DNA from 2 places in the Halopseudomonas litoralis genome. Region 2 is predicted to be linked to the other one. Evidence: riboswitches for the same ligand, from Rfam matches in the RefSeq annotation. Region 2 holds a riboswitch; the other holds the start of a gene.
The links. A riboswitch is a leader RNA that binds a small molecule or an ion and turns the genes downstream of it on or off. The one in region 2 is predicted to bind thiamine pyrophosphate.

Region 1 (7,530 bases), 1.5 Mb from region 2:
TTGCTGCTCTGCCCGCCGCCGAGAGCATGTGGCTCAACCAGCAGGGTGCTGAACCCTTGTTGCCGCAGGCGCGCGTTCAGCCAGAGACCGGCGATGCCGCCGCCCAGAATACAGATATCGGTGTGCAGGGGTGTGCTCATGGGCTCCGCGGATTTCAAGAATAAGGGGCTGGTTTTGCCCGCGTAGTATAGCCATTAGCAGCCGGGCAGGTCACTTCTGCTACTCTATGCCGCGTTTGTGCCGCTCGACCCGGTTCTGGAGAAGGGAATGCCGCGTTTTCTGTACAGTCTGATCTTTACCCTGTGTCTGCCGCTGATTCTGGCACGCCTGCTGTACCGCGCCTGGCGCGCTCCAGCCTATGCGCGGCGCTGGCGCGAGCGCTTTGCCCTGAGCGGCGACCTGCGTGCCGGCGGCATCTGGGTACATGCCGTGTCCGTGGGCGAGTCGATCGCGGCAGCGCCCATGGTGCGCGAGCTGCGCAAGCGTCATCCGGAGCTGCCAGTCACTATTACCTGCATGACGCCGACCGGCTCTGAACAGATCCGCAAGTTGTTCGGTGACGAGGTGGGGCATGCTTATCTGCCCTATGACCTTCCTTGGCTGCAGCGGCGGCTCATTCGGCGGCTGCGACCGCGCATTTCCATCATCATGGAAACTGAATTGTGGCCGAATCTGGTGGCTGAGTGCGGGCGGGCTGGTGTGCCTGTCGTGTTGGCCAATGCCCGCTTGTCCGAGCGTTCGGCCCGCGGCTATCAGCGAGTGTCAGGGCTGGTGCGGCCTATGTTTGCAGCGCTGGATTGGGTGGCGGCGCAGACCGCAGCCGAGGCTGAGCGTTTCCTCATGCTGGGCGTGCGCCAGACAGCGTTGACGGTGACCGGCAGCATCAAATTCGACCTCAAGCCGGGGGCGGAGCTGTTGGCCACGGCTGCGCAGTGGCGGGCTCAGTGGGGTGAGCGTCCGGTCTGGATTGCCGCCAGTACCCACTCTGGCGAGGACGAAGTCGTGCTGGCGGCGCACCGGCAGGTGCTGCAACAACATCCCGATGCGTTGCTGATCCTGGTGCCCCGCCACCCTGAGCGTTTCGATGCGGTTGCCAGGCAGATAGAAGGGGCGGGTCTGAGCATGGTGCGGCGTAGTGCCGGCAACATGCCGACATCGAGTGATCTGGTGTTGTTGGGCGATACCATGGGTGAGCTGATGCAGTTCTATGCTTGCGCCGATGTGGCCTTTGTCGGTGGCTCACTGATTCCAGGTGGTGGGCACAATTATCTGGAACCCGCGGCGCTTGGTCTGCCTGTACTGTCCGGGCCGCATCGTTTCAACTTTGCCGAGATCAGCGAGTTGCTGGAGCGGGCCGGAGCGCTGGTGGAAGTGGCGGATGCGCAGGGCATGGCTGAGCAGGTCAATGGCTGGTTGAGTGATCGGCCCTCGGCACGGGTTGCAGGAGAAGCGGGGCGGGTGGTGGTTGAAGCCAATCAGGGGGCGTTGGAAAGGCTCCTCCAGGGTATCGCCCGGCGGTTGTAGCAGCGGGACGCAGAGCGTCCCAGCCTGCCTTCCCACAATCAGAACGACGTACGCATCCGTCTCTGCTGCTCATTCACCGGTGGCTGGGGCTGATTGCCGATGGTCATGCGCTGCATTTCTTCCTGGGTAAACGGCGGGATGAAATCGCGGTCCGGATCGTAGTCAGCTTTCAACCAGGTCGAAAGGTCTTCCAGGTCCTGTGGACTGAGCGTGCCGGCAGCCTGCTTCAGATTCAGGTTGTCGATGATGTAGTTGTAACGGGCATCGTTGTAGTCACGTACCGCCCGATACAGGTTGCGCTGGGCATCCAGTACATCCACCACGTTACGTGTGCCGACTTCATAGCCAGCCTGAGTGGCATCCACTGCGGCCTTGGATGAAATGATCGACTGACGCCGGGCTTCCACTTCTTCTACGCTTGATGTAACCGTACGGAACAGGTTGCGGGTACGCTCGACGATGCGTCGCAACTCGGCTTCGCTGGACTGTTCGGCCTGGGTCAGCCGGAAGGTTGATTCGCGCACCCGCGACGTGGTGCCACCGCCGGTAAACAAGGGCAGGGTCATTTCCACGCCGAACTGGGTCAGCTCAGTATCGCCACCAATGCCAGCGCCCCCGATGCCGGCTCCGGCGCCGCCGAGACGGGCGCCGCCATAGCTGTCGTTGTAACGCACAAAGGCGTCCACTGTCGGGGCGTAGCCAGCCTTGCTGCTGCGCAGTGTATCGCCAGCGGTGTCGATGGCCAGGCGCGATGCCTGCAATGACAGGTTCTGCGCTGCGGCTGTCTCAACCCACTGCTGCATATCGGCAGGAGTCGGCGCAAGAACCGGCAGGTTGTGGCTCATGCCGAGCAGATCAGTATGATCGCGGTTGGTCAGGCGGGTCAGAGCCTGGTAGCTCACATCCAGATTGGTGGTGGCGGTAATGCGCGTGGCGCGGGCGGTGTCGAATCCGGCCAGTGCTTCGAGCACATCGGTGCGGGCTGAAAGGCCGACCTCAAAACGTTCGCGAGCCTGTTCCAGCTGGCGTTCGAATGCGGCTTCCTCGGCGCGGGCAGTAGCCAGATTGTCGGAGGCGCGCAGCACGTTGAAATACGCCAACGCCACATCCAGGATCAGTTGCTGCTGGGTCGCGGAAAACTCCACGCGAGCCTGTTCACTCTGGGATTTGGCGGCCTGATAATTGAACCAGCGGTCGGCGCGAAACAGCGGCTGCGTCAGACTGGCCTGATAGTAATGCGTCGAGTAGTCGTCCGATCCCATGCCGTCGACATCGACATACTCCCGAGCGAGGCCGGCACCCAGGCCGATATTGGGCAGTAACTGGGCGCGGGCCTGGGGCAGGGCTTCCTGGCGGGCGAGGGCGTCAGCTTCAGCGGCAGCCAGATCGGCGCTGTTGAGCAGGGCTTCCTGGTAGATGGTCAGCAGATCGGATTTGGCCAGGGCCGGGCCGGACAGGCCTGCCAGCACAATGGCGACATAAAGGGGGCGCAGCATGCAGAGGTCCTTCGCATGGAGGTAGAAGTCAATCCACCAAGGCTAAAGAGCTGCAGGCCGCCGGTCAAGCGCAACCGAAGCGGTTCATCGGTCCCTCGCTTGCCGTTCATCACATGAACATCTAAGCTGCAGGCTCATCTTGACGGGGTGCCGGGGTTTTATGCCGGCTGAGACGACACCCGTTGAACCTGATCCGGTTAATACCGGCGTAGGAATCGAGATGCGCCGTTCTGCATTACCCCGTTCTGGGGTGGTGTTCCGTGCCGCTTCGGTTCCCTGTAATTCCTACAGTGGAGCACAACAATGACCAGCCGTTTACCTGATACCGCCATCGCCAATTCTGGTGCCGATGGTGCTGCAACCCAGCCTTTACCCAATTCCCGCAAGATCTATGTGACGGGTTCGCGCCCGGATATCCGCGTGCCGATGCGTGAGATCAGTCTGGCCGATACGCAGACCGATAAAGGCGTGGAGAAAAACCCGCCGGTATTGGTGTACGACACCTCCGGCCCTTATACCGACCCGGCGGTGAAGATCGATCTGCGCGCCGGCCTGCCGGATGTGCGTACAGCCTGGATTGAAGAGCGCAACGACACCGAGATTCTGCCGGGGCTGACCTCGGAATTCGGCAGCGCCCGTCTGGCCGATCCATCACTGGATCATCTGCGCTTTGCCCATCTTCGTACGCCGCGTCGGGCCAAAGCTGACTGTAACGTCAGCCAGATGCACTATGCCCGCAAGGGCATCATCACGCCGGAGATGGAGTTCATTGCCATCCGCGAGAACATGAAGCTGCAGGAGGCGCGCGCTGCCGGGTTGTTGGCTGATCAGCATCCGGGCCACAGCTTTGGCGCCAGTATCCCCAGCGAGATCACCGCTGAATTTGTGCGTGATGAAGTGGCCCGTGGTAGGGCAATCATCCCGGCCAATATCAACCATACCGAGTTGGAGCCGATGATCATCGGCCGCAATTTCCTGGTGAAGATCAACGGCAATATAGGCAACTCGGCGCTGGGTTCCTCTATCGAGGAAGAAGTCGAGAAGATGACCTGGGGCATTCGCTGGGGCTCGGATACGGTGATGGATCTGTCCACCGGCAAGAATATTCACGAAACCCGCGAGTGGCTCATCCGCAACTCACCGGTGCCGATCGGTACTGTGCCTATTTACCAGGCCTTGGAAAAGGTCGATGGCATTGCCGAGAACCTGACGTGGGAAATCTTCCGTGACACGCTGATCGAGCAGGCGGAACAGGGTGTGGACTACTTCACCATTCACGCCGGTGTTTTGCTGCGTTACGTGCCGATGACGGCGAACCGGGTCACCGGCATCGTTTCCCGGGGTGGCTCGATCATGGCCAAGTGGTGCCTGGCGCATCACCAGGAAAACTTCCTTTATACCCACTTCGAAGATATCTGCCAGATCATGAAGGCCTACGATGTGTCCTTCTCGCTGGGCGACGGCTTGCGCCCCGGCTCGATTGCCGATGCCAACGATGCAGCCCAGTTCGGCGAGCTGGAAACCCTGGGCGAGCTGACCAAGATCGCCTGGAAGCATGACGTACAGTGCATGATCGAAGGCCCGGGGCATGTGCCCATGCAGCTGATCAAGGAGAACATGGACAAGCAGCTGGAATGCTGTGACGAAGCACCATTTTATACCCTCGGGCCGCTGACCACGGATATCGCGCCGGGCTACGACCACATCACTTCCGGGATTGGCGCGGCGATGATCGGCTGGTTCGGTTGTGCCATGCTCTGCTATGTCACGCCCAAGGAACACCTGGGGCTGCCGAACCGGGATGATGTGAAGACTGGGATCATTACCTACAAGATCGCGGCCCACGCGGCGGATCTGGCCAAGGGGCATCCGGGAGCACAGATCCGCGACAATGCGTTGTCCAAGGCGCGCTTCGAGTTCCGCTGGGAGGACCAGTTCAACCTCGGCCTGGACCCGGATACCGCGCGGGCTTTCCACGACGAGACTTTGCCCAAGGAGTCGGCCAAAGTGGCGCATTTCTGCTCCATGTGCGGACCGAAATTCTGTTCGATGAAGATTACCCAGGAAGTGCGGGAGTACGCAGCCGCGCAGCGGATCGAGGCGGTGGATCTGGTCATGGAGGAAGGAATGAAGGCCAAGTCTTCCGAGTTTCGGCAGACCGGCTCGCAGTTGTATCAGAAGGTCTGATGGATAGCTTCTGAGCAAAGCCCGGTGGCGTCCTGCGGACGCCGTCGCGGCGATCCGAGCGCCCCTCCTGTTTGAGGTGTTTCGGGGTGTCGTCTGCCCACCGACGAGAAACCCTTGCCCGTCACGGTTAGGATATGCGAGGTTAATGGCATGATCCTTTTAATCGAGAGTTTATCCAATTGACTGATTTCAGCCGCGACGATGTGGAAATCATCCACCGTGAAGCCGGCTTTCGAGGCTTCTACCAACTGGATGTATTGACCCTTCGACACCGACTGTTTGCTGGCGGCTGGGGGCCGGCGTTGCGGCGTGAGTTGTTTGTCAGGCCGGATGCGGTGTGCGTATTGCCCTATGACCCCTGGCAGGATGCGGTGGTACTGATCGAGCAGGTGCGCGTCGGTGCGCTGGAAAAAAGCACCAATCCCTGGATGCTGGAACTGGTCGCCGGTCTGTTTGATGATGGTGAAGAGGCCGAGCAGGTCGCCCATCGTGAAGCGCAAGAAGAAGCCGGGCTGACACTGTTGAGCCTGACACCGATCACTCGTTATTTCCCGTCGCCGGGTGGCAGCAACGAACAGGTATATCTGTATTGCGCCACGGTGGACAGCCGGGGCGCGGGTGGCCTGCATGGACTGGCCGTAGAGGGTGAGGATATCCGCGTCAGTGTCTGGTCGCGGGTAGACGCACTGACGGCAATGGCCGAAGGGCGGCTGGACAACGCCGCTACCATCATCGCGCTGCAGTGGCTCGAACTGCATGGACAGGCGCTTCGCGACAATGCGGGGCCACAACCATGATGGTTGCGGGCAAGCGCCGTTATCGGGTTGACCTTTCCTCGTTGCAGGCCGTCTGCGAAACCAACTTCTTCCGTTTATATCAGCTGATGCCGGATCTGGCGGTGCAGGATGAGCGGCAGATTCTGCTGAGCGCAACAGATGAAACGGAACAGCGTCTGGTGATGCGGGTCATCGAGCGTTGCCGTTACACCACCACGCTCACGCTCCAGCATGAGAGACGCCATGATTGGTTTGCGCCGCCAAGCATGGAAGTACGCATGTACCACGATGCGCGCATGGCCGAGGTGGTCGCCGCCTATAACCGCCGGCGCTTCCAGGGTGTTTACCCCTATCCGAATGAACAGATGCTGCAGCCCGATGAGAAGTTTCAGCTCAACAGTTTCCTCGGCGAGTGGCTCGGCTATTGCCAGCGTCACGGGCAAAGCGCCCAGCCGGTACTGATCAATCGATGACGCGATTCTGTGGCCAAGCGCAAGTTTCTGCCACCTGAGTCAGCTCATCACTGGATTGTCGGCATTTGTATTGCGATCATGGCAGGCAAATAACCTCTGAGAGAAGGCCAGATGCCGCCGACCGACAGTACTCTCTTCGCTGAACCCATTCATGTGGTCCAGCTGACTGACAGCCATATCTTTTCCAGTCCGGACCAGCGTTTGCTGGGGCTGGATACACTCGCCTCACTGCATGCGGTGATTGATCAGGTGCTGGAGCAGCAAGCAGACATTGATCTGGTGCTGGCTACCGGCGATATTACTCAGGACGGGGATGTCCCGGCCTACCAGCGCTTCATTGACGCCGTGGCGCGAATCCCCAAACCCTGTCACTGGATACCCGGTAACCATGACGACGCGGCATGCATGGCCGCACTCGGCGGAGAGCATGATCTCAATCGTGCCTGGGTTGATGTCGGTGCCTGGCGCATCCTGTTGTTGGATTCAAGTGTGCCGGGCTCAGTGGCCGGCTATCTCGATGAGCAGCAACTTCTGCGGCTGGATGAGGCACTGGCGAGCGCCGGAGATCGCCATGTGATGGTCTGCCTCCATCATCATCCAGTGCCGATTGGCAGCGAGTGGATGGAGCCGCTGGGGCTGGGTAATGCGGACCAGCTGTTTGCACGGTTGGATGATGACCCGCGGGTGCGCGTTGTGCTCTGGGGGCATATCCACCAGAAGTTGGACCAGCAGCGCGGACACATCCGCCTGCTGGCAGCGCCATCCACCTGCGTGCAATTCGCGGTGGGCAGCGATGATTTCGCTACAGACACACAGCCACCCGGCTATCGCTGGTTGCGGCTGTATAACGATGGCCGAATCGAAACGGCGGTGTCACGCCTGCCGGCGGGCTGTTTTGTGCCGGAAGCAGGTGGATCCGGGTACTAGCCTACGACTGGCAGCCTGCCGTCGTAATGAATAGGATACTATGCTGATCTGTCCCGGCGGGACGCCATGCCCGCCTCGAATGACCAAGGAAACCCAGAGACAATATGTCCCAATCGTCCTATAACGCCGATGATATTGAAGTACTCA
Region 2 (7,530 bases):
TCCCTGGCCTTCCTTAGCTGGCAGTGCCCGCGGATCCCATAACGTGATGGCAAGATCCGCTGCTGATAACTCTATGAAGCTGAGAAGGTAGCCACAGCCCCGCGCAGAGTGCCCAAAAACGGGGATTAAGCACATAATCCTATCTACTAGATTGACAATATATATCTACTTGATAGAGTCTAGACATGCTATATTTTCAGCCTATATGGACGCTAGAAATATGATACATGACGACAGCGATGAGATAGAAAAGATCCTCGATCCCATTCCCGCAAGTAGCAGAAACTTGTTATGGATAAGCTCCTGGTTAATGGCTAATTGCATTGAAATTCAAGGAACTCCTACCGAAGCGTACAAAGACAATACAAGCACTGCATTATACTTCTTAAAAAAATACCCCCAGCTTTTTCCCCAAGTATCCGCAAAGTTTAAAAATTCCATAGTTCACAAAAAACACCTTTCTTGGATTTCTGAAGGGCGTCGCTTGGAAAAATGGATAAACAACCAGGTAGGCCCTCTGTCCCAAATACACCTAGTTCAAAGTCAGTGCTCCGATTTGGATTTCATAATCCTGAAGATTGATTTATGGGAAGCACCGGCGCCAGGAAAAGTTAAGTTCCTGGAAGACTTGGAATTAAAATGGAAGAGTCATAAATCAAACGACAGAATCTACACCTGGTTTGACACTAAGGAAAAGATAAGCCTAGCGAGCGACTGGCTAAACAACAACAAAGAATACGGCGAACCAACACCTATAGTTCATGACAAAGAAGACCTTATGTCTTACTTTGAAAACAAACACCAAGACAAAGAATATATAGCATTTCAAATATCCAAAATAAAAGCTCGCTGGCATCAAAACAAATATAGAAAATCAAACAAAAGCAAATCCCAGAAAAACTTATTATTATCCGATCGCTCTATAAAAAATCTACAAGAGCTATCCAGCAAGCACAACATAACTCAATCAAAAGCTATCGAAATACTTATAGAAATGGAAAACACACACCAACTCTACATTCCAGAAACAACCGATAAGGCAAACAGGCCGATGCCTAAATATTCCCCGTCTGAGAACAAAAATGAAAAGATAAACAGTGATACAACCACCCAAGGGTACGCTTTGAATTTCGACCTCGATGGGCAATAACATATAATTGAAAAGCCACATCAAATATGCCGCCCGCGAACAGTTTCGCCTATATGTGTAGTGGCCTAATGAAACCGAACACCAACTAGTGTCCTGTTTGGTTATTTCAATAACTTATTCCGAACTGCAGACAGCTTTGCTCGATTCACCGAGCTGATAATTGACTTGGCTATTTTGCTCCAGCGAAAGGGCTTGGCTGAATGCTCATTATGGACATCAATAAAACCTCGGATGGCCGCTATCAAGTCGGCCACGCTGGTGAAAGCATCGCGATAAAGCGCCCGCCGTTCCAGTTGCGCAAACCAACCTTCTACGACGTTCATCCAAGATGCGCTGGTCGGTGTGAAGTGCAGCTTGAAACGTGGGTGTTTCGCCAGCCACACCTTAACCGCTGCGGCCTTATGGATTGAGCTGTTGTCCAGAATGACATGCAGATCCAGCTCGGCATGAGTACTGCGGTCGATTTGGCGAAGGAAGCCCAGGAACTCTTTGGCCCTGTGCCGCTGGGTAATGCGTCCGATGGCTTTGCCAGTCAGAATATCAAAGGCAGCATACAAACTGGCCGTACCGTGACGCTTGTAGTCATGCGTGCGGCGCTCAACCTGACCAGGCTTGAGTGGCAGCATGGGTTGAGTGCGATCCAGCGCCTGGATCTGGGTTTTCCCGTCAACAGACAGCACCATCGCATTGTCCGGCGGATCCATGTACAGGCCAACGACATTAACGACTTTGTCGGCAAAGTCAGGATCTTTGCTGATTCTGAAGGTTTTGAGTCTATGTGGCTTCAAGTCCGCAGCGGCCCATACTTGCGCCACTTGCCAGATGCTGACCTTGGCATACTTGGCCGTCAGACGGAGGCTCCAGTGAGTGGCTCCTCGCGTTACCCGCTGGGTTGTCAGTGTCAGTATTTCCTTGGCCTTCGCCTCGCTGAGTGTGCGGGGTGCCTCGCTGCGCGGCAAGTCCTTCAGGCCATCAAGCCCCTCCGGATAACCCTTGCGCCATTTGAAGACGACAGGCGCAGAGACCTCCAGCCGCTCACTGACTTGCTTGGGAGTTAGGCCTGCAGAGTCTTGATGAAAGGAATCCTCAAGCCTACAATTGAAATCAAATTCATGATCCAGCAAACGACGCGTCTGAAGCGATCGAGATGGTGAAGGGGTGCTGGATGCCGGTGATTTTTGCAGCATTCACTGCCTGGCATACCAAAAAGTATACCAAGGAAAATTTTAACCGAGACATATTGATAAAAATCAATGAGTTGCAACACGAGTTCAGATTACCCCGGCCCACCAACACCAAGCCCCAACTGTTATCAGTTGGGGCTTTTTCTTGCCTGACTCACGTCGATTCACCGCATACTGGTGCAGACTTTGCCTGCTGCCTGAATTGGTCGTTCCCAACCACATTTCACCCTCTCATCGCCAGTACTCGCCCGACTTTGACCCTGAGACTGAGCCTGGGTCCGAAGGCCGCGCCGCAGCTCTGCGAGGGAAGTCTTGGCGCTATGCCACCCTGTGCCACGTCGCTAAAGTGATGCGTTCCTGTGCTTGGTCGACATCGCCAGGCAAGCCAATAACAGTCGCCGATTCGATTGCGACGACCTGCCCGTGCTCAGGACTTATCTGGGCGCGCCAAGCCTAGATGCTCGCGCAGAGTACAGCTCTCATAGGCGGTACGGAACAACCCCCGACGCTGCAACTCCGGGACCACCTGCTCGATAAAATCTTCAATGCCCGCAGGCAGCGATGGTGGCATGAGGTTGAACCCGTCAGCACCTTCGTTGTTAAACCAGTGCTCCATCCTGTCCGCGATCTGCTGCGGCGTACCTACCATGGTGCAATGGCCCCCGCCCGCTGCCAACCGGCCCAGCAATTGGCGCAGCGTGGGTTGTTCGGTTTCAATGATGCGCAGAATTGTGCTGTAGCGCCCTTGCGGCCCGCTGAACTCGGACAGTGGCGGTAACGCAGGTATCGGCGCGTCCAGCTCCCAGGCTGAACAGTCCTGGCCAATAAACGTCGCCAACTGGCGCAAGGATGCATCGGCGGGCAGCAACTCATCCAACTCTCGCTGCTTTCTGAATGCCTCCTCCTCGGTGGCTGCAACGTAGGTGACCAGCCCAGGCATGATGGGCACGTCAACCTCACGGCCAGCCGCTTTTACCCGTCGCTTGATATCGCGGTAGTAGTTTTGCGCCGCGGGCAAATCGTAAGCCACCGCGTAGATGGCCTCGGCGCATCTGGCCGCGAGCTCGCGCCCGGGCTCCGAGGCGCCGGCCTGAAAAAGCACCGGATGGCCCTGCACCGGACGCGGGACGTTCAGCGGCCCGTCCACCCGAAAAAACTCCCCTCGATGGTTAACAGGCTGCACTTTAGCCGGGTCGGCGTAATGACCCTGTCGATCAAACTTCAGAGCGTCATCACCCCAAGAGTCCCACAAGCCCAGCACGGCCTGCACAAACTCGTCGGCGCGACGGTAACGTTCGGCATGGCCGGGCATGGATTCATAACCGTGGTTCCGGGCTTCCACGTCAAACATTGAGGTGACCACATTCCAGCCAATGCGGCCGCCAGAGATGTGATCCAGCGATGCTACCAGCCGGGCGGCATGAAAGGGGGTGTAGAACGTACTGGAGACAGTACTGATAAAGCCGATTTTCTCCGTTGCCCGACTCATGGCGGCAATGGCGGTAAGCGGTTCCAGATACCACCAACTGCCGTCCGACACATCACCTGTCGAGTTGCTGTCGGCAAAAAACACCGCGTCCAGCTTGCCACGTTCGGCGGTTTGCGCCAGGCGTTCGTAATAGCGTATATCACCCAATTGCTCCACCGCGGACTGCGGATGGCGCCATGCGGCGCGGTGATGGCCGCAGCCCATCAGAAACAAGTTAAGGTGCATCATCCGTCGGCGTGAATGTAAGTTCGCCATCAGTTTTTCACCAGTCCACCGTCGACCACCAGGTTCTGACCGGTCACCGAACGAGCCCACGGCGAGGCAAAAAACAGGATGGCATCGGCAAATTCCGCCGGCGTGGTTACTCGCCGCAGTGGCGTACTGGCCGCGATAAAATCAAACACGGCTTCAGGCGTAGCAGAAGACGCGTCAGTGGTGCGCAGCAAGCCACCTGACACCATATTCACGGTGATGTTATCCGGCCCCAGATCCTGCGACAGGGTGCGGGTCAGGGACAGCAACGCCGCTTTGCCCGCCGTGTAATCGTGGTATGGCACCACCGGATTCTGGAACAGATTGGTACCCACGTTCACAATGCGGCCAAACCCCAGTTCGCGCATGCCGGCCAGCGCTGCCTGGGTAGTGTTCAACGCTCCACCCACCACACCGGCAAACTGCTGGTTCAGACTGTCCCAGGACAACTGCTCTGCATTCGCCCGGGCATCACCGTTGAATGAAAAATCCGGCAGCGCATTGTTGATCACTGTGGTCACCGGGAACCCGAAATGCTGCCGGGCCTGGGCGAACATCGCCTGCACCGCGGCGCGGTCGGTCACGTCAGCCTGCACTGCCAGCGCACGAGCAGAGTGTTCTCCGGCCAGCCTGTGCGCTGCCGCGGCGCTGTTACGGTAGTTGATCACCACGCTGGCACCTTCGCGCAGAAATGCGCGCACCAGGTGTTCACCCAAACCGCGGGCAGCACCGGTAACCAGCACCAGTTGTTGATCAAGACGAGTGGATGATTGCATAGACACCTCATGACTGAGGCGAAGGTATGAATAGGCAGATGCGGCCTCAGGCCGGCGGCTGACATCCCTTCGCCAGTACGAACTGGATCAGGTTCAACGGGTGTGTTCTCAGTCCTGCAATCCAGGACACCCCGTGTCGAGACGGAAACATAGCACAGTCCCATCATGAATATGTAATCCAATGGCTGCAATTGACAAGCAGGCTTCGGCTCCCTACTCTTCGGTCACTCCTGGGGGTGCCATTGCGATGGCTGAGACTCCGCATCTGATGCGGTAACCCTTCGAACCTGATCCGGATAATGCCGGCGAAGGGAAGGAAACGCCTGCTCTACGCGTCCTGTGTGCACCTTCTTCTTTGCCGCTGTCCGGGTGCTACGCCATCTTTTGGCGATTTCACCTGCGCCTGCCACGGCAAGGAAGACCACCGATGTTAAGCCCCTTTACCGCCCTTGCGTGGCTGACTCTGTTCTCTGCTCTGTTCGCCATACCCGGCCTGATATACGCCCGCCGCAAACAGGACAAGCTGGACGATTTCCTGGTAGCCCGTAACAGCCAGAACAGCTCCGCCACGCTACTAACATTGCTGGCCACCACCATGGGCACCTGGATTCTGTTTGGCCCGGCACAGGCCGCTACCTGGGGCGGTATTGGCGCTGTGACCGGCTACGCTTTGGGCGCACTAGCACCACGGCTGATCATGATTCCGCTGGGCCAACGCCTTCGCTCGCTGATGCCCGAAGGCCACACGCTGACCGAGTTTGTGCTCGGCCGCTATGGCCGGGTGATGTACGCTTTTGTGTTGGTGATCATGCTGTTTTACCTGTTCATCAGTCTGACCGCAGGCCTGACCGCCATCGCCAAAATGGTGTCCTTGCTGGCACCGGTCCCTCTGTGGCTGACCGCCAGCATCGTGATGGGCGCCACGCTGCTATATACCTTGTATGGCGGTCTACGGGTCACCATTTTTACCGACCGAGTGCAAATGCTGGTAATCCTGCCCTTTCTGGCGTTGCTGATCGTCTTTGGCTGGCAAGCCGCCGGCGGCCTTGCGCCGGCACTGGAGGGCCTGCAGGAAAACGCGCCGCACTTGCTGAACCCGCTAGATATCAACGGTCTGAAATCTGGTCTGACATTCTTTATCGCGGTGGTACTGACCGGACTGTTTTACCAGGGCACCTGGCAGCGTATTTTCGCCGCCCGCGATAACAAGGTTATCCGCAACGGTTTTATCATCAGCGGTCTGCTGAGCTTTCCCATCATTTTCATCATGGGTCTGTTTGGCCTGGCGTTTGTCGGGCTGGGCTTGCCCGGCGATGGCTCGGTGGCATTGTTCAGTGTGCTGCTGGCCGAGGTCCCGGTGTGGTTTGCCATCGGCCTGCTGCCGTTCGGCCTGGCGCTGATTATGAGCAGCGCCGACTCTACCATCAGCGGCTTATCCAGCATCATGGTGGTGGATCTGCGCAGGCTGCTGCCGAAGCTGAGCAATCACAACCTGCTATCGCTATCGCGCTGGCTGATTGTGCTGCTGTCGATACCGGTGCTCGTGGCGGCATCCCAGGGCTACAGCGTGCTCTACCTGTTTCTGTTGGCCGATCTACTGTGCTGCGCAGCAGCCTTCCCCGTGTTCTTCGGTTTCTACAACGCCCGCTATCAAAGCTACAACGCTGCGCTAAGTACCTTCGCAGGCCTGGTAACTGGACTGATGGTATTTCCGGCACCGGGCGCGCCCCTTACTTACCTGCTGGAAGCTTTCCTGCTGGCATCACTGGTGCCCATCGCCGTGTCGCTGATACTGCTGCTTTTACCTGCAGGAACCCTCTTTGATTTTTCAATACTGGCGCAGCGGGTACGAAAACTGGATGGGTGAGCAGCCACCCTCGTCGAACTTCAATTCCGAGTGGTGCTGTGGTTATCGAGAAGCAGCATGGATCAGACCACCGCGCACCGTACCTGCCGGCCAGTTTGCCAAACGCGAACAGCGATCTATATTGTGGTATCGGCACACTTAAATCTTCAGTCATCGCTCCAGGATGATGGATCCCCTCCCGTAACCACACAGGAGCAGTCATGGTCCCTTACCGGCATTCATTGATCTTCCTCGCCACGCTCGGCCTGTTGGCTGGCTGCGACAATTCGGCGACCCCGGACAAGCAGACCGATGCTCCGACGCCAACGGTCACCGAATCCGAGTCCAATACCCGCGCCCACGACCAGTCCTCTGCAGAAGCCAGCAGCGCGGAAAAAGAGTCCGCTGAGCAGGCGGCTGCGGGGCAACCGACCGCCGACCCCGGAACCGATGCACTCCCCTTCAGCGTGAGCGAAGTGACCCAGTTCGACTCTCCCTGGGCCATGACCTTTCTGCCTGATGGCCGCCTGCTGGTAACCGAAATGGCCGGCACACTACGTCTGCACGATCTTGCCGGCGAGCGCAGTGGCACCATCGGCGGCGTGCCGGAGGTGGTGCATGCAGGTCAGGGCGGGCTTGGCGATGTGTTGCTGCACCCACAGTTCGAAACCAATCAACACATTTACCTCAGCTATGCCGAGGCCGGTGACGGCGGTGCCGGCGCCGCCGTTGCGCGCGCCCGGCTGGTACTGGACGACGAAGGCAGCGGCAAACTTGAAGACCTTGATGTGATCTGGCGGCAGACGCCAAAGCTGAGCGGCAATGGGCATTTT

Region 1: linked by a shared signal. The riboswitch ahead of thiC (phosphomethylpyrimidine synthase ThiC) and the one ahead of BLU11_RS18945 (3-oxoacyl-ACP reductase) in region 2 are both predicted to bind thiamine pyrophosphate.

The regions. Positions count from the first base shown of each region.
Region 1 covers NZ_LT629748.1:2,480,071-2,487,600, reverse strand. The annotation lists gene BLU11_RS12050 (NAD(P)/FAD-dependent oxidoreductase) at 1-140, opposite strand, end outside; gene waaA (lipid IV(A) 3-deoxy-D-manno-octulosonic acid transferase) at 268-1,524, shown strand; gene BLU11_RS12040 (TolC family outer membrane protein) at 1,563-3,020, opposite strand; TPP riboswitch at 3,154-3,252, shown strand; gene thiC (phosphomethylpyrimidine synthase ThiC) at 3,324-5,207, shown strand; gene BLU11_RS12030 (NUDIX domain-containing protein) at 5,387-6,004, shown strand; gene BLU11_RS12025 (DUF1249 domain-containing protein) at 6,001-6,456, shown strand; gene cpdA (3',5'-cyclic-AMP phosphodiesterase) at 6,568-7,383, shown strand; gene parE (DNA topoisomerase IV subunit B) at 7,488-7,530, shown strand, end outside.
Region 2 covers NZ_LT629748.1:3,945,131-3,952,660, reverse strand. The annotation lists gene BLU11_RS18960 (hypothetical protein) at 221-1,150, shown strand; partial or broken gene BLU11_RS18955 (IS630 family transposase) at 1,252-2,217, opposite strand; gene BLU11_RS18950 (LLM class flavin-dependent oxidoreductase) at 2,762-4,078, opposite strand; gene BLU11_RS18945 (3-oxoacyl-ACP reductase) at 4,078-4,851, opposite strand; TPP riboswitch at 4,899-4,995, opposite strand; TPP riboswitch at 5,074-5,182, shown strand; gene BLU11_RS18940 (sodium:solute symporter family protein) at 5,279-6,718, shown strand; gene BLU11_RS18935 (PQQ-dependent sugar dehydrogenase) at 6,919-7,530, shown strand, end outside.